Regions from separate parts of the Stenotrophomonas sp. YJH_SMC_69 genome, predicted to be linked through region 2. Evidence: predicted binding sites of a transcription regulator. Region 2 holds the regulator's gene; each other region holds the start of a gene.
What was found. Region 2 encodes FliA, which starts transcription of late flagellar genes. Its sites were predicted from a motif close to TAAAGTTTNNCNNNCNNNGGCCGATAA; they were not measured.
Positions count from the first base shown of each region.

Region 1: a site for FliA is predicted at 2,490-2,516, ahead of AC5P8F_RS01675 (GGDEF domain-containing protein). Genes of this name have one in related genera too.
Region 3: a site for FliA is predicted at 4,997-5,023, ahead of AC5P8F_RS14245 (methyl-accepting chemotaxis protein). Genes of this name have one in related genera too.

Region 1 is NZ_JCAFTS010000001.1:345,466-353,370, forward strand. Features, by position in the region: gene AC5P8F_RS01670 (MFS transporter) at 1-946, shown strand, start outside; gene AC5P8F_RS01675 (GGDEF domain-containing protein) at 1,042-2,457, opposite strand; gene AC5P8F_RS01680 (TonB-dependent siderophore receptor) at 2,744-4,993, shown strand; gene AC5P8F_RS01685 (cation diffusion facilitator family transporter) at 5,174-6,154, shown strand; gene nfi (deoxyribonuclease V) at 6,193-6,867, opposite strand; gene gpmA (2,3-diphosphoglycerate-dependent phosphoglycerate mutase) at 6,961-7,710, shown strand; gene AC5P8F_RS01700 (hypothetical protein) at 7,821-7,905, opposite strand, start outside.
Region 2 is NZ_JCAFTS010000018.1:25,914-33,818, reverse strand. Features, by position in the region: gene motD (flagellar motor protein MotD) at 1-992, opposite strand, end outside; gene AC5P8F_RS20210 (flagellar motor protein) at 994-1,734, opposite strand; gene AC5P8F_RS20205 (chemotaxis protein CheA) at 1,825-3,669, opposite strand; gene AC5P8F_RS20200 (protein phosphatase CheZ) at 3,672-4,277, opposite strand; gene cheY (chemotaxis response regulator CheY) at 4,277-4,669, opposite strand; gene AC5P8F_RS20190 (RNA polymerase sigma factor FliA) at 4,727-5,473, opposite strand; gene AC5P8F_RS20185 (MinD/ParA family ATP-binding protein) at 5,470-6,357, opposite strand; gene flhF (flagellar biosynthesis GTPase FlhF) at 6,344-7,905, opposite strand, start outside.
Region 3 is NZ_JCAFTS010000007.1:209,867-217,771, forward strand. Features, by position in the region: gene clpA (ATP-dependent Clp protease ATP-binding subunit ClpA) at 1-596, opposite strand, end outside; gene AC5P8F_RS14215 (APH(6) family putative aminoglycoside O-phosphotransferase) at 735-1,547, shown strand; gene clpS (ATP-dependent Clp protease adapter ClpS) at 1,708-2,034, opposite strand; gene AC5P8F_RS14225 (hypothetical protein) at 2,147-2,620, shown strand; gene AC5P8F_RS14230 (NUDIX hydrolase) at 2,622-3,083, shown strand; gene mnmA (tRNA 2-thiouridine(34) synthase MnmA) at 3,080-4,222, shown strand; gene hflD (high frequency lysogenization protein HflD) at 4,219-4,833, shown strand; gene AC5P8F_RS14245 (methyl-accepting chemotaxis protein) at 5,052-6,242, shown strand; gene AC5P8F_RS14250 (hypothetical protein) at 6,341-6,556, shown strand; gene AC5P8F_RS14255 (hypothetical protein) at 6,624-7,130, shown strand; gene AC5P8F_RS14260 (bifunctional diguanylate cyclase/phosphodiesterase) at 7,255-7,905, opposite strand, start outside.

The DNA.
Region 1 (7,905 bases), on a different contig from region 2:
GGCAGCGGCACGCACGGCCGGTTGGCTGTTGTCGGGCATGCTGCTGGCCGGGCTGTTGGGCACCGCGCTGACCCAGGGCTTGATCGCCTATACCGCCACGCTTGCGCCGCCCGAGCAGCGCGGGCGCCTGGTGGGCGTGGTGCAGGGCGGCGTGTTCATCGGCCTGTTGCTGGCGCGCGTTGTATCGGGCGCGGTCGCGGCCACCGTCGGCTGGCGGGCGGTCTATCTGCTGTCGGCAGCGCTGATGGCGGCCCTGGCCGTGCTGCTGTGGCGGCGTCTGCCGGCGGTGCCGGTGCCGGCGGTACCACCGCGCTGGCGCGAACTGCTGGGTTCGATGCTGGGCATGCTGCGCCGGGGCCGCGCGCTGCGCGAGCGTGGGCCGCTGGCATTGCTGCTGTTTGCTGGCCTCAACGTGTTCTGGGCGGCGGTGCCGCTGCCGCTGTCGGCGCCGCCGTTGCAGTGGTCCACCGCGGCCATCGGCGCACTGGGCCTGGCCGGCGTAGTGGGCGCCTTGATGGCGGCGCGGGTCGGGCACTGGATGGACCGCGGTTTCGCCGGTCGGGTCAGTCTTGGCGCGTTGCTGCTGATGCTGGCCGCGTGGTGGCCGCTGCTGGGCCTGCCGCAGTCGCTGTCGTTGCTGCTGCTGGGCGTGATCGTGCTCGACCTCGGTGGGCAGGCACTGCACGTATCGAACCAGGCGCTGCTGCTGCGTGCACCGGCAGAACAGCATGGACGCCTGGTGGCGTTGTACATGCTGTTCTATGCAGTGGGCAGTGGTGCCGGTGCGGCTGCCGGGCCCTGGATGCAGGCCCGGCATGGCTGGCCTGCGGTGTGCCTGCTGGGTGCAGGCATCGCGGCACTGGCGCTGCTGTGGTGGGCAGCATGGCGGGTGGTGGCGTCCAATGCATCGGCTGGGGGGCGAACCGGTAGAGTCGACTGTCGGTAGAGTCGACTGTCAGTCGACTGCTCTTCGCCCCGCGTGCGAAAAATCCCGCGCTGCGTGCGATAGTCGACCAGCGGTCGACTCTACCTGTCCTGTCGTCATCGCTGCAGTGCACGCCGTCCCGGTGCTTCCTCAAGGTCCGCGCTGGCCACTACCACGCGGTTGCGGCCGCTGCGCTTGGCCTCGTACATCGCCGCATCGGCCCGTGCCATCAGCCGCTCGTAGTCCGGGTGGCCGTCATGGCCGGCTACGCCGATGCTGGCGGTCAGTGCCAGTACCTGGCCGTTGGCCAATGCCACCGGTGACTGCGCGATCTGCCGCCGCAGGCTTTCGGCGATCACCGCGGCCTGTGATTCGCTGGCCGCGACCAGCACCACCACGAACTCCTCGCCGCCATAGCGGAACAGGTAGTCACTGCCGCGGGTCAGCTGGCCGAGCAGGCCGGCGACGTGCTGCAGCGCGCGGTCCCCGGCGTCGTGGCCGTGGCCGTCGTTGATCGCCTTGAAGTGATCCAGGTCGAGCAGCAGCAGCGAGAACGGCGTGCGGTTGCGCGTGGCCAGCTCGATCTCCCGGCGCAGCACGGTAGGCAGGAAGCGGCGGTTGAGCAGGTTGGTCAGCGCATCGCTGCCGGCATCCAGCTCGCCGATGCGCTCGAACAGCAGCGTCATCAGGGTGCGGATGGCGGCCAGGTCCTCGCGGATGGCCGGCAGCACCGCCAGTCGTTGTGCCGGGGCATCGTTGCTCGCCCGCTGCAGGTTGCTGTCGATGCGGGCCATCAGCTGGCCGACCTGCCGGGTCTCGCTGCTCTCGCCGAAGCTGGGGATGCCCTTGTGGGTGAACCACAGGCCGAACTCGGAAGTGGCCAGGCTGGCGCTGTCGCTGGCCTGTACGTGGCCAGCGAGCGCGTAGAGCAGGGCGTTCTCCCAGTCCAGCAGCAGTGCGCGCTGGCGTTCGCGTTCGGTGCCGACGTTCTGCACCAGCGAGAACAGCCGGTACGCAGCATCGGCGCGGGTCGAGCGCTCGCGTGCATTGGTATAGGCCAGGGTCATGCCTTCCATGGCGATGTCCATGATCGCGCTGAGGCAGTCGATGGCGGCGAACGCAGTGGCACTGTCGGGCGCGTCGTCGTGCAGGCGCACGAACAGTTCGTGCTTGAGCACGCGCGCGCCGCGGGTGACCAGGTCGACCGGAATACCGACCCGGGCATGCACATCGCCGATCACCCGCTGCGAGGCAACGGCGCCGGCAATACCGTCGGCATTGGTGGTCAGCAACTGCACCAGCCAGCGCTGCATGGCCGGCTGCAGGCGCTGCTTGACCTGATCGTGGGACAGGAAGCGGCGTGCACGCCCGTCCTGCAGCAGTACCTCGTAGAAGCGTTGGGCCAGCGCCGGCGGGGCATCGGCGGCGGCGGCGTGCAGCAGCGCGGTGGCGGCAGGGCCGGCCTGTTGCAGGCAGTGCTGCCAGGCCTCGGCCAGCGGTTGGCTGGCATCGTCCAGTTGGGGTGGTTCCACGTCGATCTCTGACTGCGTACGGCAAACCACGGGTATCGGCCGCGGTGGCGCACGGTTGATGGCGGGTTGGCCGGTCAGTTTATGCGCGATGCAGGGTTGCACGGCGCGCAAAGCACGTCGGCGCCGCGGCGGCAATGAGTGAACGCATTTGAGAATCACTCGCATTGATGGGAGAATGCGCGCACGGATCGGCCCGCAGGCGACTGCAGCGACGCTCCGCCTCCCCCTCGTCGTTGCCTCAAGCCCTTTGCCAGAGGCCCCGTTGCCCTGCCAGAAGGTCCAGATCATGTCTCCTGCCGTTGTCCTTTCGCCGCGCCCGCTGGCGCTCGCCGTTGCCGCCCTGCTGGCGGGAAGCGCCCTGACCGCCCAGGCCGAAACCGATGCCACCGATATCGACACGGTGCATGTCACCGCCTCGCAGATTGCCCGCCAGGCACTGGGTACCTCGACCATCACCGCCGAGGACATCGCCAAGCGCCCGCCGGCCAACGACATCGCCGAGCTGTTGCGCACCATGCCGGGCGTCAACCTCACCGGCAACAGCGCCTCGGGCCAGTACGGCAACAACCGCCAGATCGACCTGCGTGGCATGGGGCCGGAAAACACCCTGATCCTGGTCGACGGCAAGCGCATCGGTGCGCGTGACGCCGTGCGCATGGGCCGTAGCGGTGAGCGCAATACCCGCGGTGATACCAACTGGGTGCCGGCGGAAATGATCGAGCGCATCGAAGTGCTGCGCGGCCCTGCGGCGGCACGCTATGGCTCCGGTGCGTCCGGCGGCGTGGTCAACATCATCACCAAGCGCCCGACCGGCGACCTGACCGGAGCGGTCGACCTGTATGGCCTGGTGCCCGAGCACAGCGCCGAAGGCGGCAGCGAGCGCGTCGGCCTGCAGCTGAGCGGGCCGATGACCGACACCCTGTCGTTCCGCCTGTACGGCAACCTCAACAAGACCGACGCCGACTCACTGGACCTCAACCGCCAGTACGCCACCAACCCGAACGCGGTGCCACCGGCTGGCCGCGAGGGTGTCAAGAACCGCGACGTCAACGCGTTGCTGCGCTGGGACATCACCACCGACCAGGTGGTGGAGTTCGAAGCCGGCACCAGCCGCCAGGGCAACATCTACGCCGGTGACCGCGCGGTCAGCACTACCGGTACCTCGACCGGCGTTGACCTGGCGGCGCTGGCCGAAGGCGAAGCGGAAACCAACCGCATGTACCGCAACACCGGCGCGATCACCCATCGCGGCCGCTGGGGCGACGTGACCTCGCGGGTGACCGCCGCGGTGGAAGCGGTCAACAACTCGCGCATCAATGAAGGCCTGGCCGGTGGCCCGGAAGGCAGCTTCAACGGCACCGACTGGTCGACCTCGCGCCTGCGCAACTACCAGCTGGATGGCGAAGTGAGCTTCCCGACCTCGCTGGGCAGCGCCGAGAACATCTGGACGCTGGGCTTTGAATACCTGGACAGCCGCCTGACCGACCCGTACTCGATGAGCCAGTCCAGCAGCAGCGGCGGCGGTATCCCGGGGCTGTCGGCCGATCGCGCGCGGGGCAAGGCCGACGCGCAGACCACCGCAGTGTTCGTCGAAGACAACATCTACCTGGGTGAGCGCTGGATCGTCACCCCGGGCCTGCGCTTCGACCACCACAGCCAGTTCGGCAACAACACCAGCCCCAGCCTCAATGCGCAGTTCCGCATCAACAGCGACTGGGTGGTGAAGGGCGGCATCGCCCGCGCGTTCAAGGCGCCGAACCTGTACCAGTCCAATCCGGACTATCTGTACTACACCCGTGGCAACGGCTGCCCGAATGCACTGCCGAGCCTGGGTGCCGGTTGCTACATGCGCGGCAACGCGGACCTGAAGGCGGAAACCAGCCTGAACAAGGAACTGGGCATCGAGTGGGCACCGCAGAGCGGCTGGCAGGCCTCGTTGACCTACTTCCACAACGACTACAAGGACAAGATCCAGGCCGGCTACACCCAGGTTGGCCTGACCGCCGACTCCAAGGGCCGCATCTTCCGCTGGGAGAACGCGCCCAAGGCGATCGTGCAGGGGCTTGAAGGCAACCTGGTGATCCCGCTGCTGGGCGAGCAGGGCAACCGCCTGAAATGGAGCAACAACTTCACCTACATGGTGGAAAACGAGAACAAGAGCACCGGCCAGCCGCTGTCGGTGATCCCGAAGTACACCGTCAACACGATGCTGGACTGGCAGGCCACCGACAAGCTGTCGGTGCTGCTGACCGGCACGTTCTACGGCAAGCAGGAACCGGCCACCGCCAACATCAACAATGATCCGCGCTGCACCGGCAGCTGCGATCCCTCGATCGCGCTGCAGGACCGCGGTGCCTACAACATCTGGGGCGTGAGCGCGCGCTACAGGGTGACCGGGACCGTCAGCTTCGGCTTCGGCGTGAACAACCTGGCCGACAAGCGCCTGTTCCGCGAGGCCAACAGCAGCGATGCCGGTGCGGCGACCTACAACGAACCGGGCCGCGCCTACTGGGCCAGCCTGCGCTTCGGGTTCTGACCGCACGCGGACGCCGGTCCGCTGCGGTCGCCAGGCCAGGCCTGGCGCTGCCGGCCACGCTCCGGTAGCGCCGGGCCTTGCCCGGTGAGGGATCGCCTGGGCTGCAATGTTATAAACACCGTAATAGTCTCCCCCGCCAGCACGGCGTAGCCTGCACCGCATCGCAAAGGAGCTGTTGCCATGGGCCACGACCACGATCACCTGCCATCCCAGATCCGCCACGAGAAACCCTTGTGGTGGGCGCTCGGCCTGACCTCCACCTTCCTCGTCATCGAGGTGGTGGGCGCGTTCTGGACCAACAGCCTGGCGCTGCTGTCCGACGCGGCACACATGGCCACCGATGCACTGGCACTGATGATTGCGCTGGTCGCGGTGCGGTTGAGCCGGCGCCCGCCGGACGCGCGCCGCACCTACGGCTATGCACGCCTGGAAGCGCTGGGCGCGATGATCAACGGCGCCATGCTGTTCGTGGTCGCCGCCTACATCCTGTGGGAGGCGATCGGTCGTTTCCGCGAACCGCAGGAGATCGCATCTTCGGGCATGCTGGTGATCGCCGCCGCAGGCCTGGTCATCAACCTGATCTCGATGCGCCTGCTGCAGGCCGGCAGCGGCGAGAGCCTGAACGTGAAGGGCGCCTACCTGGAAGTGTGGGCGGACATGCTTGGCTCGGTGGCGGTGATCGCCGGTGCGTTGTTGATCAAGTGGACCGGCTGGAAGCCGATCGACCCGATCCTGGCGGTGCTGATCGGCCTGTGGGTACTGCCGCGCACCTACGTGCTGATGCGCGAGGCGATCAACGTGCTGCTGGAAGGCGTGCCCAAGGGCATGAACGTGGCCAAGGTGCGCGACAGCCTGTCCGGTCATGCTGCGGTGCTGGACGTGCATGACCTGCATGTGTGGGCGCTGGCCTCCAGCACGCCGGCGCTGACCGCGCACATCGTGATGCGCGACGGCACCGACGCCGATGCGCTGCGCCGTGAGCTGGGCGGGCGCCTGCACGATGACTTCGGCATCGAACACGTGACGCTGCAGATCGAAGCGGACCACTGTGGTGAAGCCTGCGCTGGACCGGCGTCGGCAAAGGGCGGCGCGCAGCAGGGCCATGAAGGCCACGACCACGGTGAGGACGCGCAGGGCCATCGCGGCCACGTGCATCATTGAATGAAAATGAAAGCCGCACCGGGGAATGCCCGGTGCGGTCATTCGTCGCGTCGCGAGGCCAGCCGATCCGCCAGCCGGGTCGGTTCCGGCAGCCGGTAACCGCGCAGCGTGCGCTGCACCCAGTCCAGCGCGGTATCGGCACTGACCCGATGGCCGCCGGCCACGAACAGCGGCTTGCAGCGCACCTTGCTGCGCAGCACCCAGCCCAGTTGTTCGTCGCCATCCTGCAGCGGCGCATGTGCACCGGCCTCGGCGCCCGGTTCGACGAACCGGCCCACCAGCTTTGACTTGGCCACGCCGATGCTGGGCAGGTCGGTGACCACGCCCAGATGCGCGGCCACGCCCAGCCGGCGCGGATGGCTGATGCCATGGCCATCGACGAACACCAGGTCCGGCGTGCGCGGCAGCAGCGCCAGCGCGGCCAGCAGTGCCGGCAGCTCGCGGAAGCTGAGCAGACCGGGGATGTAGGGCATCACCGTGGGGATGCGCGCGATCTCCTGCGCCACGGGCTTCAGCGTCTCCACGTCCAGCAGTACCGCCGCGGCGCGGGTGATGGCGCCGTCGTCTTCAAAGCCAACATCCACCCCGGCCAGCCAACGGACGTCGCGTGGCAGGCGGTCCTGGCGCTCCACGCGGCCGGCCAGCTGGAGCTGCTGCGCGCGTGCCGCGGAGACGCTGCCTTCCCAACATCCGGGATCGATCACCGTATTCATCGGTCACAGCATCGCACGGGCGGCGCCACGGCCCGGTGAGCGGCGGCCGGGCTACAATGGCGGCCTGCCTTTCCTCGCGTTGGAGACCCTGCAGTGACCCGTAAACTCGTACTGTTGCGCCATGGCCAGAGCCAGTGGAACCTGGACAACCGCTTCACCGGCTGGGTCGATGTCGACCTGACCGAGCAGGGGCGCCGGGAAGCGGCCGCCGCCGGTCGCCTGATGCGCGAGGAAGGCCTGCAGTTCGACGTCGCCCACACCTCCGTGCTCAAGCGTGCCATCCACACCCTGCAGGGTGCGCTGGCCGAGCTGGAGCAGGACTGGCTGCCGGTGAACAAGTCCTGGCGCCTCAACGAGCGGCACTACGGCGGCCTGCAGGGGCTGGACAAGGCCGAGACCGCGGCCAAGCACGGCGAAGAGCAGGTCAAGGTCTGGCGCCGTTCGTACGACATCCCGCCGCCGCCGATGGACCTGGAAGATCCGGGCCACCCGATCCATGACCGCCGCTACGCCGGTCTGGACCGCAACGCGCTGCCGGGCACCGAGTCGCTGGCCACCACCCTGGACCGCGTTCTGCCGTACTGGCACGACGCCATCGCGCCGCAGCTGAAGGACGGCAAGACCGTGCTGGTCACCGCCCACGGCAACTCGCTGCGCGCGCTGTACAAGTACCTCAACAATGTCTCGCGCGAGGAGATCCTCGAGCTGAACATCCCGACCGGCATCCCGCTGCTGTTCGAACTGAACGACGACCTGACCGTGCAGTCGTTCCGCTACCTGGGCGACCCGGAAGCAGCGCGCAAGGCCGCCGAAGCCGTGGCCAACCAGGGCAAGGCGAAGTAAGAAGCACAAGGCCGGCGCAAGCCGGCCTTCGCTTTTGTCGAGCCGAGCCCACGCTCGGCCGGCGCTGTCGCAACCCGGTAGAGCCAACCCATGGGGGCTGCATCAGCCAGCTACGAGGGATCCATGCGGCGCACCTTCGGCGGCCGCAACGCGGCAATGTCGATGACGTGTTCCTGGCATATCACCTGATAGTGC
Region 2 (7,905 bases):
GCGGCGCCGACGCGGCTGCCAGCCGGCACCGGTGGCAACGTCACCGGTGCGATGGGGGAGGTGGGGGCGCTGGCCGGCGTTGCGGCGGCCTGTTCGGTGACGGTGCTGCCGGTGGCGCCGGTGGCTGCGTTCAGGCGCTGGCCGAGCGGGTCCACCGAATGCGAGGTGTCGGCCAGGATGATGACCATCACCCGGCGGTTGCGGTTGCGGCCCTGTGCGCTGTCGTTCTCTTCGCGCGGGCGGAACTGGCCATAGCCGACCATCGCCAGCCGCGACGGCTGCACGCCCTGGTCGGCGAACAGATGCACCACGCTGGCGGCGCGTCCGGCCGACAGCTCCCAGTTCGACGGGAAGGTGGCGGTAGCGATCGGCACGTTGTCGGTGTGGCCTTCCACGCGCACGCTGTTGGGCACGTCGCGCAGCACCTCGGCCAGGCTGGCCAGGGTCTGCCGCGCATGTACGTCCAGTGCGGCCGAGCCGGTGGGGAACAGGATGTCGCTGTTGATCTCGACCTCGATCCACAGTTCCGTGCGGCGCACGCTGATCATGCCGCGGTCGATCAGCGGCGCCAGGGCGGCGGTGAGGCGGTCGGCAATCGTGTTGAGCTGGCGCTCGGCACGGGCGATCTGCTCCTGGTTGTGCACCGACACCGGCATGCGCATCTGCGAGGCCATCGACGGCAGCAGCGTCGGGTCGTGCGAGGGCGCCGGCGCGGACGGTCCGATCTTGGTGCCGGACTTGATCACCGACGGGCTGTCCCAGCCGCCACCCTGCACCTGCTTGTTGCCCACCTGCACCGGATTGATCGTGCGCGGCGCGCCACCGAAGGCATCGGTGAGCGCGTCGGCCATGATCCGGTACTTGCCCTCGTTCACCGACGAGATCGCGTACATGACCACGAAGAAGGCGAGCAGCAGCGTCATCAGGTCGGCATAGGGGATCGCCCATGCTTCGTGGTTGGCGTGCTCTTCGTGGTGCTTGCGGCGGGCCATGTCAGTGCAGGAAGCCGGAGAGGTTGGTTTCGATGTTGCGCGGGTTCTCGCCCTGGGCGATCGAGATCAGGCCTTCGATGACCATTTCGCGGTCGCGCGTGTTGTGCGAGATCACGCTCTTGAGCTTGGCGGCGATCGGCAGGAACAGCAGGTTGGCCGAGGCGATGCCGTAGATCGTGGCGGTGAACGCCGCAGCGATGCCGTGGCCGAGCTTGCTCGGGTCGGCCAGGTTCTTCATCACCGCGATCAGGCCCAGCACGGCGCCGATGATGCCGAGCGTCGGTGCGTAGATGCCCATCGCTTCGAACACCTTGGCGCCGGCCTGGTCCTGGTGTTCCTGGCTGCCCAGTTCGATTTCCAGCATGTGCCGCATCGATTCGGGCTCGACACCGTCCACCAGCAGCTGCAGGCCCTTGCGCAGGAACGGGTCCTGCTGCGATTCCACCTGCGATTCCAGGCCGAGCAGGCCCTGGCGGCGGGCGATGTTGCTCCACTCGACGATCTGCTGGATCAGTTCGCGGCGATCGCTGTGCGGCGGGCGCACGACCCAGCGCACGATCTTGAACGCATGCTTGAACACCGCCGGCGAGGTGTGCAGCAGGATCGCGGCAACGGTGCCGACGATGACGATCACGAACGCCGCAGGCGACCACAACGACGCCAGGCCGGCGCCCTTGAGGATGCTGCCACCGACCAGCGAGGCCAGGGCGAGAAAGAGTCCAATGAGGCTGAGTCTATCCATGGATCCGGTATCGGCTTGTATGAATGGGACTTGAGACACCGGTACGGGCTACTGGTGCGACTTCACGGTTTTACGGGTTCAGCAAGCGGGTCAGTCGTGCGGGCTGCGCAGGCCATCCACATCCAGGATCAGCGCCATGCGACCATCGCCGATCAAGGTTGCACCGGCGTAACCGCGCAGGCCGCGCAGGGCCTTCGGCAGTGGCTTGATGACCACTTCCTCGCGCCCACGGACCTGGTCCACGACCAGGCCGAAGCGCGCTTCGCCGGCCTGCAGCACCACGATGGTCAGCAGGGTCGATGCGGCCGGCGTCACATCCAGCCACTGCCGCAGATCGACCAGCGGCAGCGTGTGCGAACGGCGGTCGAGCACGGCACGGCCATCGAACCAGCCCAGCGAGGTGCGCGGCGCGTGCAGTACCTCCATCACGCGCGCCAGCGGCAGCGCATAGACGTCCTCGCCGGCCTGCACCAGCAGGGTCGGCAGGATCGCCAGGGTCAGCGGCACGCGGATCAGGAAGCGGCTGCCGCGGCCCAGCTCCGACTGGATCTGGATCTGCCCGCTGAGTTCGCGGATGCGCGACTGCACCACGTCCATGCCGACGCCGCGTCCGGAAATATCCGTGACCTGCTGCTTGGTCGAGAAGCCGGGCAGGAACACCAGGTGCAGGCACTCCTCGCTGCTCAGGCGGGCGGCGGCTTCCGGATCGATCAGGCCCTTCTCGCGTGCCTTCGCGCGCAGCTTTTCCGGATCGATGCCGGCGCCATCGTCCTGCACCTCGATGCTGACGTAGTCACCTTCCTGCTGCGCCGACAACCGCACATGGCCCATCCGCGGCTTGCCCTGCGCTTCGCGCAGGTCGGGCATTTCCACGCCATGGTCGATGGCGTTGCGGACCAGGTGCACCAGAGGGTCGGCCAGCGCTTCGACCAGGTTGCGGTCGAGCTCGGTCTCGGCGCCGATCAGCTCCAGGTCCACTTCCTTCTTCAGCGAGCGGGCGACGTCGCGGGCGACCTTGGGGAAGCGCGAGAATACCTTGCCCACCGGCTGCATGCGGGTGCGCATCACCGCCGACTGCAGGCGCGCGGTGGCGATGTCCAGGGTGGACACGGCGCGGTCCAGCTCCTCGTCGCGCAGGCGCGCACGCAGGGTCTTGAGCCGGTTGCGCGACAGCACCAGTTCGCCGATCAGGTTGACGATCGCATCCAGGCGCTTGGTGTCCACGCGCACGGTGTGTTCGGCTTCGGCCAGCGGCTTGGCGGCCGGCTTGGCCACCGGTGCCGGTGCGGCGGCCGGGCGCGGGGCGGCGATCGGTGCCGGCGCCACCGCAGCCGCGGGCCTGGCGCCGGGTGCGGCGCCACCGTGCAGCTGGTCGAGCAGGGCTTCGAACTCATCTTCGCTGATCAGGCCGTCGTCGGCCTTCTTTGCCGGCGCCACCGCAGTCGGTGCGTTGCCACCGTGCAGCTGGTCGAGCAGCGCCTCGAACTCGTCGTCGGTGATCAGGTCGCCGGCACCGGCCGCCGGTGCGGCGGCAGCGGCGGCAGGCGCTGCTGCACCGCCATGCACGTCGAACTGGGCGATCAGGTCCGGCGGTGCATAGCCCGGCTCGGTGCCGGAAGACACGGCATCGAGCATCGACTGCAGGTAGTCCAGCGATTGCTGGGCGGCGTCGAAGTGATGGGCCTGCAGCACGGCCTGGCCGGCACGTGCAGCGCCCAGCGCCTCTTCAGCGGCGTGGCACAGCTCGACCATGGCGGTGACACCGAGGAAACCCGCGCCGCCCTTGAGCGTGTGGTAGCCCCGGAACACCGCGTTGAGCTGTTCGGTGTCCTGCGGTGCCTGCTCCAGCGACACCAGCTGTTCGCCGAGGCGATCCAGGATTTCCTGTGCCTCGATGATGAAATCGGCAGTGATGTCGTCGGATACCGCGCTCATGCTTACAGCCCCAGATCCGACAACAGGTCGTCGGCGTCGTTCTGCGAGACCGCGTGGCGGTCCAGTCCCTTCAGTGCCGGCCCGGCCAGTTCCGGGTCGGTGCGATGCTGTTCCGGCGGCAGGCCGAGCGCGCCGAAGCCTTCATGCACGCGGCGGACGATGCCGACCACGCGACGGATGATCTGCCCGGTCAGGTCCTGGTAGCTCTGGGTCAGGGCGATCTCGGTCAGGTTGTGGCGGATGCGCTCCAGCTGCGCGTCCTGGCCTGGCTGCAGGCCTTCGGCGCGCAGCTGCTCGGTCAGGCTGCGGCATTCCTCGGCCAGGTCCAGGGTGCGGTGGGTGGCCTGTTCGGTCATCGCCACCACGTGGTCCAGGCGTGCGCACGCATCGTCCAGTTCGCCGGCCTCGCTGGGCACGGTCGGCAGTTCGCCCAGGGCCTGCCCCAGCTCGCGGGCCAGCCGCGAGAGGCCGCTCATCATCGGCTGCGTGCGCAGCGCGACCAGTCCGTCGATGCGTTGCCGCCAGGCGGCTTCGTCACCGGACTCCAGGGCATCCAGGGCTTCCTGCAGGCGCAGGGCGAGGGCGTTCTTGTCGACCGTGGTATCCATCAGGCGCTGGCCGCCAGGCGTTCGAAGATCTTGCCCAGCTTCTCTTCCAGCGTCTGCGCGGTGAACGGCTTGATGATGTAGCCGTTCACGCCGTTCTGGGCCGCTTCGATGATCTGCTCGCGCTTGGCTTCGGCGGTGACCATCAGCACGGGCAGGGTCTTCAGCTTGGCGTCGGCACGGATCGCCTTGAGCAGTTCGATGCCGGTCATCACCGGCATGTTCCAGTCGGTGACGACGAAATCGAAGGGCTGGCTCTGCAGCAGCGACAGCGCGGCATGCCCGTCCTCGGCTTCGGCGGTGTTGGTGAAGCCCAGATCGCCCAGCAGGTTCTTGACGATTCGACGCATGGTCGAGAAGTCGTCGACGATGAGGATGCGCATGTTCTTGTTCAAAGCAGAGTTCCTTTGTTGTTCATTCCGGGCGGCCGGGGGCAGTCGCCTCGGGGATGTTCATTCTTCCAGGCCGGCGTCGACGGCCTCGAAAATCTTCAGGCGGCCGCGCAGGCGCAGCACGGCCTGGCCATGGATCTGGCAGACCCGCGACTCGCTCACGCCGAGCACCGCGCCGATCTCCTTCAGGTTCAGCTCCTGCTCGTAGTACAGCGAGAGCACCAGCTGTTCGCGCTCGGGCAGGTGGCCGATGGCCTTGCCCAGCTCACGGCCGAACTCGCCGCGCTCCAGCACCTGTTGTGGAGTCGGGCCGCCCTGGGCGACGGTATCCAGTTCGCCCTGGTCTTCGATGCGCGACTCCAGGCTCAGCACCTGGCCACGTGCGGCGTCTTCCATCAGGCGCAGGTATTCCGGCAGCGGCATCTCCATCGCGGCGGCCACTTCGGTGGCGCTGGCGGCACGGCCCGTGCTCTGTTCCAGGCGGCGGATGGTGGCGGCGGCGTCGCGTGCACGGCGGTGCACCGAGCGCGGCACCCAGTCGCCACGGCGGATCTCGTCGATCATCGAGCCGCGGATGCGGATCGAGGCATAGGTCTCGAACGAGGCGCCCTGGTCGGCGTCGTAGCTGCGCGAGGCTTCGATCAGGCCCATCATGCCGGCCTGGATCAGATCATCGACTTCGACGCTGGCCGGCAGGCGCGCGGCCAGGTGGTGGGCGATGCGTCGCACCAGGTCCGAATGCTGGGCGATGACCTCGTTGGCCGCCGAGCGCTGGACTTCCCTGTACTGGTGGGCTGCGCCTTTCATGCGGCCACCCCACGCTGCTTGAGGATGCGTTCGAGGAAGAACTCGACGCCACCGCGCGGTTCGGTCGGTGCCTGCCAGCGCGCGGTGCGGCGTGCGATCTCGGTGATCGCCAGCGCCGACGGGCTGGACGGATAGGCCTTCACCACCGGCTGCTGGCGCTGCACCGACAGGCGCAGCCAGTCATCCTGCGGCACGCAGCCCAGGTAGTTCAGCGAGACATCGGCGAGGAACTTCTCGCAGACGCGGGTCAGCTTCTCGTACAGCACGCGGCCCTCGTTCGGGTCGCGCACCATGTTGGCCACCACCTGGACGCGGTCCACGCCGCGCTCGCGCGACAGCACCTTGATCAGTGCGTAGGCGTCGGTGATCGAGGCCGGTTCGTCACAGACCACCACCACGGTGTCCTGCGCGGCCTGGCAGAAGGTCAGCACGCCGTCGGTGATGCCGGCGGCGGTATCGACCACCATGATGTCCAGCTCGCGTTCCAGTTCGGAGAACACGTTGACCAGGCCGACATGCTCGGCCGGGGCCAGCTCGGCCATGTGCCGGCGGCCGGAAGCGGCCGGGACCACCAGCACGCCGTTCGGGCCTTCGACGATGACGTCGTCCAGCGAGCAGCGGCCGGCCACCAGGTCGGCCAGCGTAAAGGTGGGGTTCAAGCCCAGGATCACGTCGATGTTGGCCAGGCCCAGGTCGGCGTCCAGCAGCAGCGTGCGCTTGCCCATGCCGGCCAGCGCCACCGCCAGGTTGGCGGACACATTCGTCTTGCCCACGCCGCCCTTGCCGCCGGTCACCGCGATGGTGCGCACAGGGCCGAGCGGCTCGCTGCGGGTGGCCGACAGCGGGAAGGTCTTGGTCAGCTTGGCGTACTCACGCGACGGCATGGTTCAACTCCGGGTTGCAGGGCATATCGGCCGCTCGGCGCAAATCTTCAAGGCGAAGTACAAGATTGGCTGCACTGGCCCGGTGCAGGTCCTCCGGGACGTCCTGGCCATCGGTCACCCAGGTGATCGGCAGGGCGTGGTCCACGGCCACCGACAGGGCGTTGCCGAAGCGGCCGGTCTCGTCCAGCTTGCTCAGCACCAGGCCCTGCAGGTTGGCCGCACCGAAGCGGCGCACCACCTCGTCCATGTCGCCGAAGCTGGTGTTGGCCGGCAGCACCAGCAGGGTGCGCACCTGGCGCGCGGCGCGCAGCCACTGCAGCTGGGCGGCCAGGGCACGGTCGCGCGGGCCCAGGCCGGCGGTATCGATCAGCACCAGCTTGTAGTCCTTCAGGCGTTCCAGCAGCTGGTCCAGGTCGGTGCCGCTGTTGGCCTCGTGCACGGCGATGCCGAGCTGGCGGCCGTAGCCATACAGCTGTTCACGGGCGCCGATGCGGGTGGTGTCGGTGGTGACCAGGGCGACGTCACGCGGGGCGTGCTTCTCGGCGAAGCGCGAGGCCAGCTTGGCGATGGTGGTGGTCTTGCCGGCGCCGGTCGGGCCGACCAGCGCGATCACGCCGCCTTCTTCCAGCGGGTCGACCGGGGCGATCGGCAGCTTGCGCGAGATCAGCCCCAGCATCAGGCCGCGGCCACGATGGGCTTCGGTTTCCAGCGGGATCTGCATGGCCACGTCGCGGGCCAGCCCGGCGTCGAAACCGTACTCGTCCATCAGGTCCAGCGCGGTGGCGCGCACCGGGCTGCCACGCAGGCGCTCATCGGTGAAGCGGTTCATCTCGCGCTCGATCACCTGGCGCATGCCGGCCACTTCCTGGCGCAGCTGGCGGATCTCGGCGTCGTCCTGGGCAACCACGGTCAGCGTCGGTGCCGGGGCCAGCATGGGGGCCGGGCTGGCCTCGATAGCGGCTTCGACCGCTGCCGGTTCGCTGGCGGCGATCCCGGGCTGCGCGTCGATCACGGCAGCGGTCGGCAGCGGCGGCGGCAGCACGGCCGGGGCCACGCTTTCGTGATGCGCCTCGTGCGGCGGGTCGATCTGGAAGCGCGCGCGGTTGGCCGGCACGGTGGCGGCCGGTGCAACGATGGCCTCGGCGAACGGGGCGAAGATCTGGTCCGGCGGTGCCGGTTCGTTGACGGCGGCGCGGGCCAGGGTGGCGGCGAAGCCGGTGCTGCCCCGGGTCGGCACGATCTCGTCGGCGCTGTCCAGGGTGCGGCCGGTGGCACCGACGGCGGCGCGGGCGAGGGCGGCCACTGCCGAGGTGGTGGCCGCGACCGGTTCCGGCGCCGAGGTGCTGCTGCGGCGGCGGGTGACGGCGGCGATCACCGCGTCGGCGGCGGTGCGCGGCTTGGGTGCCGGCGGCGGTGCGACGTCACGGCGCGAGGCTTCCAGTGCACGCTGCACGGCGCTCTCGTCGTAGTTGGCGGCGGCGACGATCTCGATGCCTTCCTCGATCCGGCGGTTGGACAGGATCACGGCGTCAGGACCATGTTCCTTGC
Region 3 (7,905 bases), on a different contig from region 2:
ATCTCGTCGGCACGGCCGACCAGCGGATCGATGCGGCCGGACCGCGCCTGTTCGTTGAGGTTGCTGGCGAACTCGGTCAGGGCATCACCCTTCGGCTCGCCCTCCCCGCCTTCGATGCGGCCTTCGCCCTCGGAGGAGGAGGACGGCTGCTCTCCTTCCTCGCCCAGCTTGGCGATGCCGTGGGACAGGTAATTGACCACGTCCAGCCGGGTCACGTCCTGCTGGTTGAGGTAATAGACGGCATGGGAGTCCTTTTCGCCGAAGATGGCGACCAGCACGTTGGCGCCGGTGACCTCCTTCTTGCCCGAGGACTGCACGTGGTACACGGCCCGCTGCAGCACGCGCTGGAAGCCCAGGGTCGGCTGGGTATCACGGCCGTCATCTTCGGCCAGGCGGGACACGGAAGCCTCGATGGCCTGCTCCAGCTCCTGGCGCAGGCGTTCGGCGTCGGCACCACAGGCCTTCAGTACGGCCTGGGCGGACGGGTTGTCGAGCAGTGCCAACAGCAGGTGTTCGACCGTCATGAATTCATGCCGGGCCTCACGGGCGCGCTTGTAGCACTGGCCGATGGTGTGTTCGAGGTCTTTGCTGAACATGGATTACTCCGGCGGCAGATGGGGACAATATGCGGCCTGACTACGCGATTTCCATCACCCTAGCGGATTGCTGCGTTCAGATGGCGTTAGCAGTGCAGATCGCTTGATCTTCATTCACTCCAGGACAGCCCACCCAGCATGATCGAACCCTACCTGAGCCGCTGGCGATTGCGGCGTGATGGCGCGGCCATCGAGACGCCCCACGCCCAGCTCTGGCCGGTGCTGACCGCCGACGGCGAACCGGCGATGCTGAAGGTCAGCAGCGAAACCGAGGAGCAGAACGGCCATCGCCTGCTGCGCTGGTGGGACGGCGATGGTGCCGCCCGCCTGCTGGCCCACGAGGGGCCGGCGATCCTGATCGAGCGTGCAGACGGCGATTCGCTGCGGCAACGTTCGATCGAGGGCGACGATGATGCCTGTACCACGATCCTGTGCCAGGTCCTGCGGCAGCTGCACCGGCCACGGAGCGCGCCGCCAGCGGAACTGGTCTGCCTGCGTACATGGTTCGCCGACCTGCTGCAGCCAAGGGCCGCGCTGCCGCCACTGCTGGAACAGTGCAGATCACTGGCGGAGCGGGTGTTGCGGGAAGAACACGAGATCCGGCCGCTGCACGGCGACCTGCACCACGACAACGTGCTGGATTTCGGCGCGCGTGGCTGGCTGGCGATCGACCCGAAGCGGCTGCTGGGCGACCGCGCGTTCGACTACACGACAATGTTCAGCAACCCGGACCTCTGTGGCCCGGGCATCCATGTGGCCACCCGGCCCGAGCGGTTTGCCGCCCGGCTGGAACAGGTCAGCGCGCTGGCTGGGCTGGAACGGGCGCGCCTGCTGCGCTGGATCGCGGCCAGCGCGGGGCTGTCAGCGGTGTGGTTCCGGGGCGACGGCGACCCCGCCGAGGTCGACGAGGCAGTGGCACGCATGGCGCTGGAGGCGTTGGCGGAGGCGTGACCTCCGCGCGTGGTGGGCGCACTCCATCCGGGACATTGCGCCGGGACGAAAAGCAGCCGAGCATGGGCTCGGCTCTACAGGTTTCTGCCTTGGTAGGTGCCCACCTTGGTGGGCACGCCGTGTCCGGAGTCGATGTACCCGGACGAGGATCGGCAGCCGGTCAGGCCTTTTCCATCGTGCACAGCAGCGGGTGCTGGTTCATCCGCGAATACTCGTTGACCTGGGCAACCTTGGTCTCGGCGACCTCGCGGGTGAACACGCCGCAGACCCCGCGGCCGCGGGTATGGACGTGCAGCATCACCTGCGTGGCCTTGTCCAGGTCCATGCTGAAGAACTGCTGCAGTACATCCACCACGAAATCCATCGGGGTGTAGTCGTCGTTGAGCAGCATCACCTGGTAGAACGGCGGCGGCGCCACTTCCGGGCGCGCGGGCTCCACGGCAACGCCGTGCTCGTGATGGGAATCGGGGGAGGACTCATGGGGCATCCATCCATTATAGAGGTTGCACCGCGCCTGCGTCGGCCCGCCGCAGATTGGACGGCACGCACGCCCAACGTCACAATTGCAGCTTCTTTCAACACTGCTTCACAGGATCTTCATGAAAAGGACCCTTCTGCCCGCCCTGCTGATCACCCTGGCCGCTGCCGGTGCTGCCACCGCCGCGCCCCAGGCCGACAAGTCCGTGGCCCGCCACCTGGACAAGCTGGGTTACACCTACGAGGTCGACGAGGATGGCGACTACCGCATGGTCTTCGACGTCGAGGGTGACCGCACCCAGATGGTCTACGTGCGCTCGGCGGTGGAAGACTTCGGCAGCCACAACATCCGCGAGATCTGGTCGCCGGCCTACAGCGCCAAGACCAAGCAGTTCCCGGTGGCCGTGGCCAACCGCCTGCTGGAAGATTCGCAGGACGCCAAGATGGGCGGCTGGGTAAAGCAGGACACCACTGCCATGTTCGTGGTGAAGATCGACGCCGATGCCACCGCCGACCAGCTCAGCGACGCCATCGATGCGGCCATCCGCACCGCCGACGCGATGGAGCTGGAACTGACCAAGAAGGACGAGTTCTGAGTTGAACGCCACGCCGGACCCGCGCTGGGCACCGCACGCCACCGTTGCCACCGTGGTGATCGACGGCGGCCGCGTGCTGCTGGTCGAGGAGACCATTGACGGCCGCCAGGTGCTGAACCAGCCGGCGGGCCACCTCGAGCCGGGCGAAAGCCTGGCCGAGGCCGCCCTGCGCGAGACCCGCGAGGAAACCGGCTGGACGGTGCAGCTGACCCACTTCATTGGCTGCTACCAGTGGACTGCCGGCGACGGCACGGCCTTCCTGCGCTTCTGCTACGCGGCGCGCCCGGTTTCGCACGATCCGGCGCAGCCGCTGGACACCGGCGTCGACCGCGCGCTGTGGCTGACCCCGGCCGAGCTGCAGGCCGCCGGCGAGCGCCAGCGCAGCCCGCTGGTGTGGCAGGTGGTGGCGGATTACCTGGGTGGCCAGCGCCACCCGCTTTCGCTGGTCCGGGAGGTCGCATGAGCACTCCGCGTGTGATGGTGGGCGTCTCCGGCGGCGTCGATTCCTCGGTCGCCGCCTGGCGCCTGGTACAGCAGGGCGAGGCCGTGGCCGGCCTGTTCATGCAGAACTGGGCCGACGATGGCAGCGGTGATTGCCGTGCCGAGGATGACCGTCGCGACGCGGTGGCCGTGTGCGGCCTGCTGGGCATCCCGTTCCACTTCCGGGACTTCTCCAGCGAGTACTGGCAGGGCGTGTTCGAGCACTTCCTGGCCGAGTACGCGGCCGGCCGCACCCCGAACCCGGACGTGCTGTGCAACCGTGAAGTGAAGTTCAAGCATTTCCTGGACGCCGCCCGCGAGCTGGGCGCCGAGCGCATCGCCACCGGCCATTACGCACGGGTGGCCCAGCGCGGCCACCAGTGGCTGCTGCTGCGCGGCGCCGATCGATCCAAGGACCAGAGCTACTTCCTGCATCAACTGGGCCAGGAACAGCTGGCAGCCACCCTGTTCCCGATCGGCGACCTGGAAAAGAGCGACCTGCGCCGGATCGCGCGCGACGTCGGCCTGCCGACCCACGCCAAGAAGGACTCCACCGGCATCTGTTTCATCGGCGAGCGCGACTTCCGCGAATTCCTCGGCCGCTACCTGCCGGCCAAGCCCGGCCAGATCCTCGACCCGGCCGACGGCAGCGTGATTGCCGAACACCCGGGCGTGTTCTATTTCACCCTGGGCCAGCGCGAGGGTCTGAACATCGGCGGCGTGCGTGGCCGCCCGGCCGCGCCGTGGTACGTGGTTGGCAAGGATGTGGCCAGCAACGTGCTGTACGTGGACCAGGACCGCGACAGCAAGTGGATGCTGTCCGACCGCCTGCGTTCGGAAACCGCGCACTGGATCGCCGGCTCACCGCCGGCACGGCGCTTCGAATGCACCGCCCAGACCCGCTACCGCCAGCCCGACGAGCCGTGTACGGTCCAGGTGCTGGACGATGGCAGCGTGCTGGTCACCTTTGCGCGCCCGCAGCGTGCCGTTACCCCCGGTCAATCGCTGGTGCTGTATGACGGTGATGTGTGCCTGGGCGGCGCGGTGATCGCCGCCACCGATGCGCCGCTGGAACAACGCCTGCGCACCACCCCCTCCCCTTTTGAGGTAATCGCTGCATGAGTTTCACTGTCGACGACCGCGTCCTGGCCTTGGCCGGCATTGCCCAGGCCCTGCAGCAGGTGCGCCGCATCGCCGATACCGGCCATTCCGACGCCGCCGCCGTGCGCACCGCCGTGGACAGCGTGTTCCGCGTCGATGCGTCCTCGCCGCAGGCGGTGTTCGGTGACCGTCATGCACTGAAGTCCGGCCTGCGCCTGCTGCACAACTACTTCCGCAGCCAGGGCCAGGACCCGATCCTGCCCAAGCTGGCCCTGTCGGTGCTGCAGCTGGAGCGCCGCTTCGTGCAGGATGGGGCGACCGTGAACAAGGTCGCCTCGGGCATCGAGCGCGCCCAGCGCCAGGCCACCGAACTGGGCGACAGTGGCCACCCGGACGTACTGGCCAACCTGGGCGGCCTGTATGCCGACACCATCAGCCACCTGAAACCGCGGGTGATGGTGCAGGGCAACCCGCACTACCTGGGCCAGGCCGGCGTGGTGGCGGAGATCCGTGCCCTGCTGCTGGCCGCGGTGCGTTCGGCGGTGTTGTGGCGCCAGCTGGGCGGCAGCTACTGGGACTTCCTGTTCAGCCGCAAGGCGATGATCGAGGCCGTGGACCGCCTGCTGGCCTGAGGGTGTGGGGTCAGAGCCCTTTTCCATGGAAAAGGGATCCGACCCCGTTGCGCCTGCCCAAGGGGTCGGATCCCTTTCCGGCACGGAAAGGGCTCTGACCCCGAGGCCGCCAAGGTGCCGGAAAACCGGCGCATTCAGAATGCACTTCGAGGCACATCGACGTTAAAGAGAAAGGGGGTACGGCCGATACATCCTCCGTGCACCTCCCGAGAACGTCCATGTACTCACGCATTTTCATCCGTCTGGCCGCCCCCCTGGCTCTGACCCTGCTGCTCCCCTTCGCCATCGGTTTCGAATGGCCGGCCGCCCTGCGCTGGGCGATCCTGACCACGATGACGCTGAGCTGGCTCGGCTTTGCGTGGTGGACCACCCGCGCACAGGCACATCGTTCCCCCGAGCACGCCCGTGTCCTGCGCGAACAGGACCAGCTGCTGACCGAGCTGCGCAACTTCGTCGGCAACGAGATCGACGGTTCGCGTGGCGAAGTGGAACGCGCCCGTGACCTGATCCGCCAGGCCGTCTCCAGCCTGGGCGGCAGCTTCGATGCCATGAACCGCAAGTCGCGCCAGCAGAGCCAGGCCCTGTCGCGCATCGTCGACCGCGCCGGTGATGAAGGCAATGCCGGCCTCGACGTCGCCCGTTTCGCCCAGCACGCCAGCCATCGCATGGAACAGCTGGTGGAAGCGCTGGAACAGGTGAGCGGCCAGAGCAGCACCACCGTGCAGCACATCGACCAGATGGCGCAGCACCTGGATGGCATCTTCGCGCTGCTGGAAGACGTCAAGTCGATCGCCGACCAGACCAACCTTCTGGCGCTGAACGCGGCCATCGAAGCGGCGCGCGCCGGTGAAGCCGGTCGTGGCTTCGCCGTGGTCGCCGACGAAGTGCGCAACCTGTCCGAGCGCTCGACCACCTTCAACGAGCAGATCCGCAAGCTGGCGCACAGCTCCAAGGACGCCATCGCCAAGGTGCGCGAGACGGTTTCGCACATGGCCTCGCGCGATATGGACCGCTCCCGCGAAGCCCGCCAGGAAGCAGCAGCGATGCTCGACAACGTCGCGCAGATCAACGCCTCGCTGGGCGACGGCATGCGCGAAGTGTCCGAGTGCGCCCGTGCGATCGATGGCAGCGTGGCCGAAGCCGTGCGTGCCCTGCAGTTCGAAGACATCGCCACCCAGGCGCTGGGCGGTGTGCACACCCACCTGGACCGCCTGACCGCGATCAACCGCGAAGCGGTGGCCCTGCAGGAACTGCTGCACCGCAATGGCGGCGTGTTCGACGAAGAGATCGCCAGCGCCCTGCAGCGCACCGGCAATCGCCTGCGCGAGCTGCGCAGCGAATGGGAACGCCCGCCGCACAAGCCCGTCGCCCAGCAGAGCATGGGCGCCGGCACCGTCGAGCTGTTCTGATCCTGATGTCCGCTGCCCTCGCCGGCAGCCCGCAAGGCCCCGGTTCGTCCGGGGCCTTTGCCTGTAACCTGCCATTGGATGCATCCTGTACGCGCACCATGACCCTGATCCGCGCCCTGCCCGCCCTCACCGACACCGAGCGCCCGCGCAACGCGAGCGTGCGTGAGCAGCTGCAGCGGCTGGAAGACGTGGCCCGCGAGGAACTGCTCGAACTGCAGCAGCTGGCCGATGCGCGCCCCGCCCCCTCCCGAGCCGACGATGAACTGCTGGGCATGGCATGGAACCTGGGCCTGGATGGCGAAGCCCTGAAGTAGATCCACGTCCTGCGTGGATGGGCCGTCCCGCATGGCATGATCCACCGGTCCCGTTCATGGAAGACCGATGGCCATCGCCCTGATCGCAGTGCTCCTCATCGAAGCCGTCCTTCTGATGGCCTGGGTGGCCGGCTATTTCAGCTGGGGCATCACCCTGTTCAACGAACGCATCGCGGCGTCACCGGCCATGCAGGCCCGGCTCTCGCTGGGCAGCCTGGAACGTGACCTGCTGCAGGACAGATGGCTGCAACTGGCCTTCCATGCGCTGCCCGATGGCAGCATGGCGTTCCGCGAGAGCTTCGCACCGAGCTTCGGCCTGCGCTACTTCCCGGTGATGCGTGGACGCATCGTTCTCAACGCGCGACGGCACGAGGTGCGGGTGATCGGCCTGTGCAGCTGGTTCGTGGCAATCCTGTCGCTGCTGCTGTTGCCACTGGTGGCGATGCGCCCGATGGTGGCACCGATGCTGCTGGTGCTGCCGCTGTTCCTGGCCAGCTATCTGGTCCAGAAGCGGCGCTATGCGGCCATCGTCGAGGCCCTGCGCATGCAGCTGAAGGCGGAGTTTCCCAGGTAGTTCCACGCCATGCGTGGATGATCGCGAGCGCCAGGGCATCCGTGCCGACCAACGGTCGGCACCCACCAGAGCTGGGCGCACCAGAGTCAGGCCACACCGCGCCGGCATCCGCCAGCGCAGACCCTCAGCGCACCAGCACCGCTTCGCCGCTGGCGTCGGTGCGCATTGGCGCCGGGCGCTGCTGGCGCAGCCACTGCGCCAGATCACGCGGGCTGAGCGGGCGCGAGTACAGGTAGCCCTGGATCTCGTCGCAGCCCTGGCGGCGCAGCATGTCTTCTTCCTGGTGGGTTTCCACGCCTTCGGCCACCACCTTCATGCCCAGCGCGTGGCCCAGGTGGACGATGGCCTGGGTGACTTCGGCCGTGCCCGAATCATGCAGCATGCCCTGCACGAAACTGCGGTCGATCTTCAGGCGCCCCACCGGGAAGCGATTGAGGTAATTGAGGTTGGAGAAGCCGGTGCCGAAGTCATCCACCGCCAGCGGCACGCCGTGCCGTTCCAGCACGTCGAAGCAATGGCGCAGGATGTCGGTATCACGGATCAGCGCCGACTCGGTCAGCTCCAGTTCCAGCCGTTGCGGCGGCCAGCCATGGGCATGGCAGATCTCGATCACGCGCTCGGCGAAGCCGCGATCACGCAGCTGCACCGCCGACACGTTGACCGCGATGCGATCAAAGTGCAGTCCGGCACGGTCCCAGGCGGTCGCCTGGCGGCAGGCCTCGTTCAGCACCCAGTCGCCGATGCGCACGATCTCGCCGCACTTTTCGGCAATGGG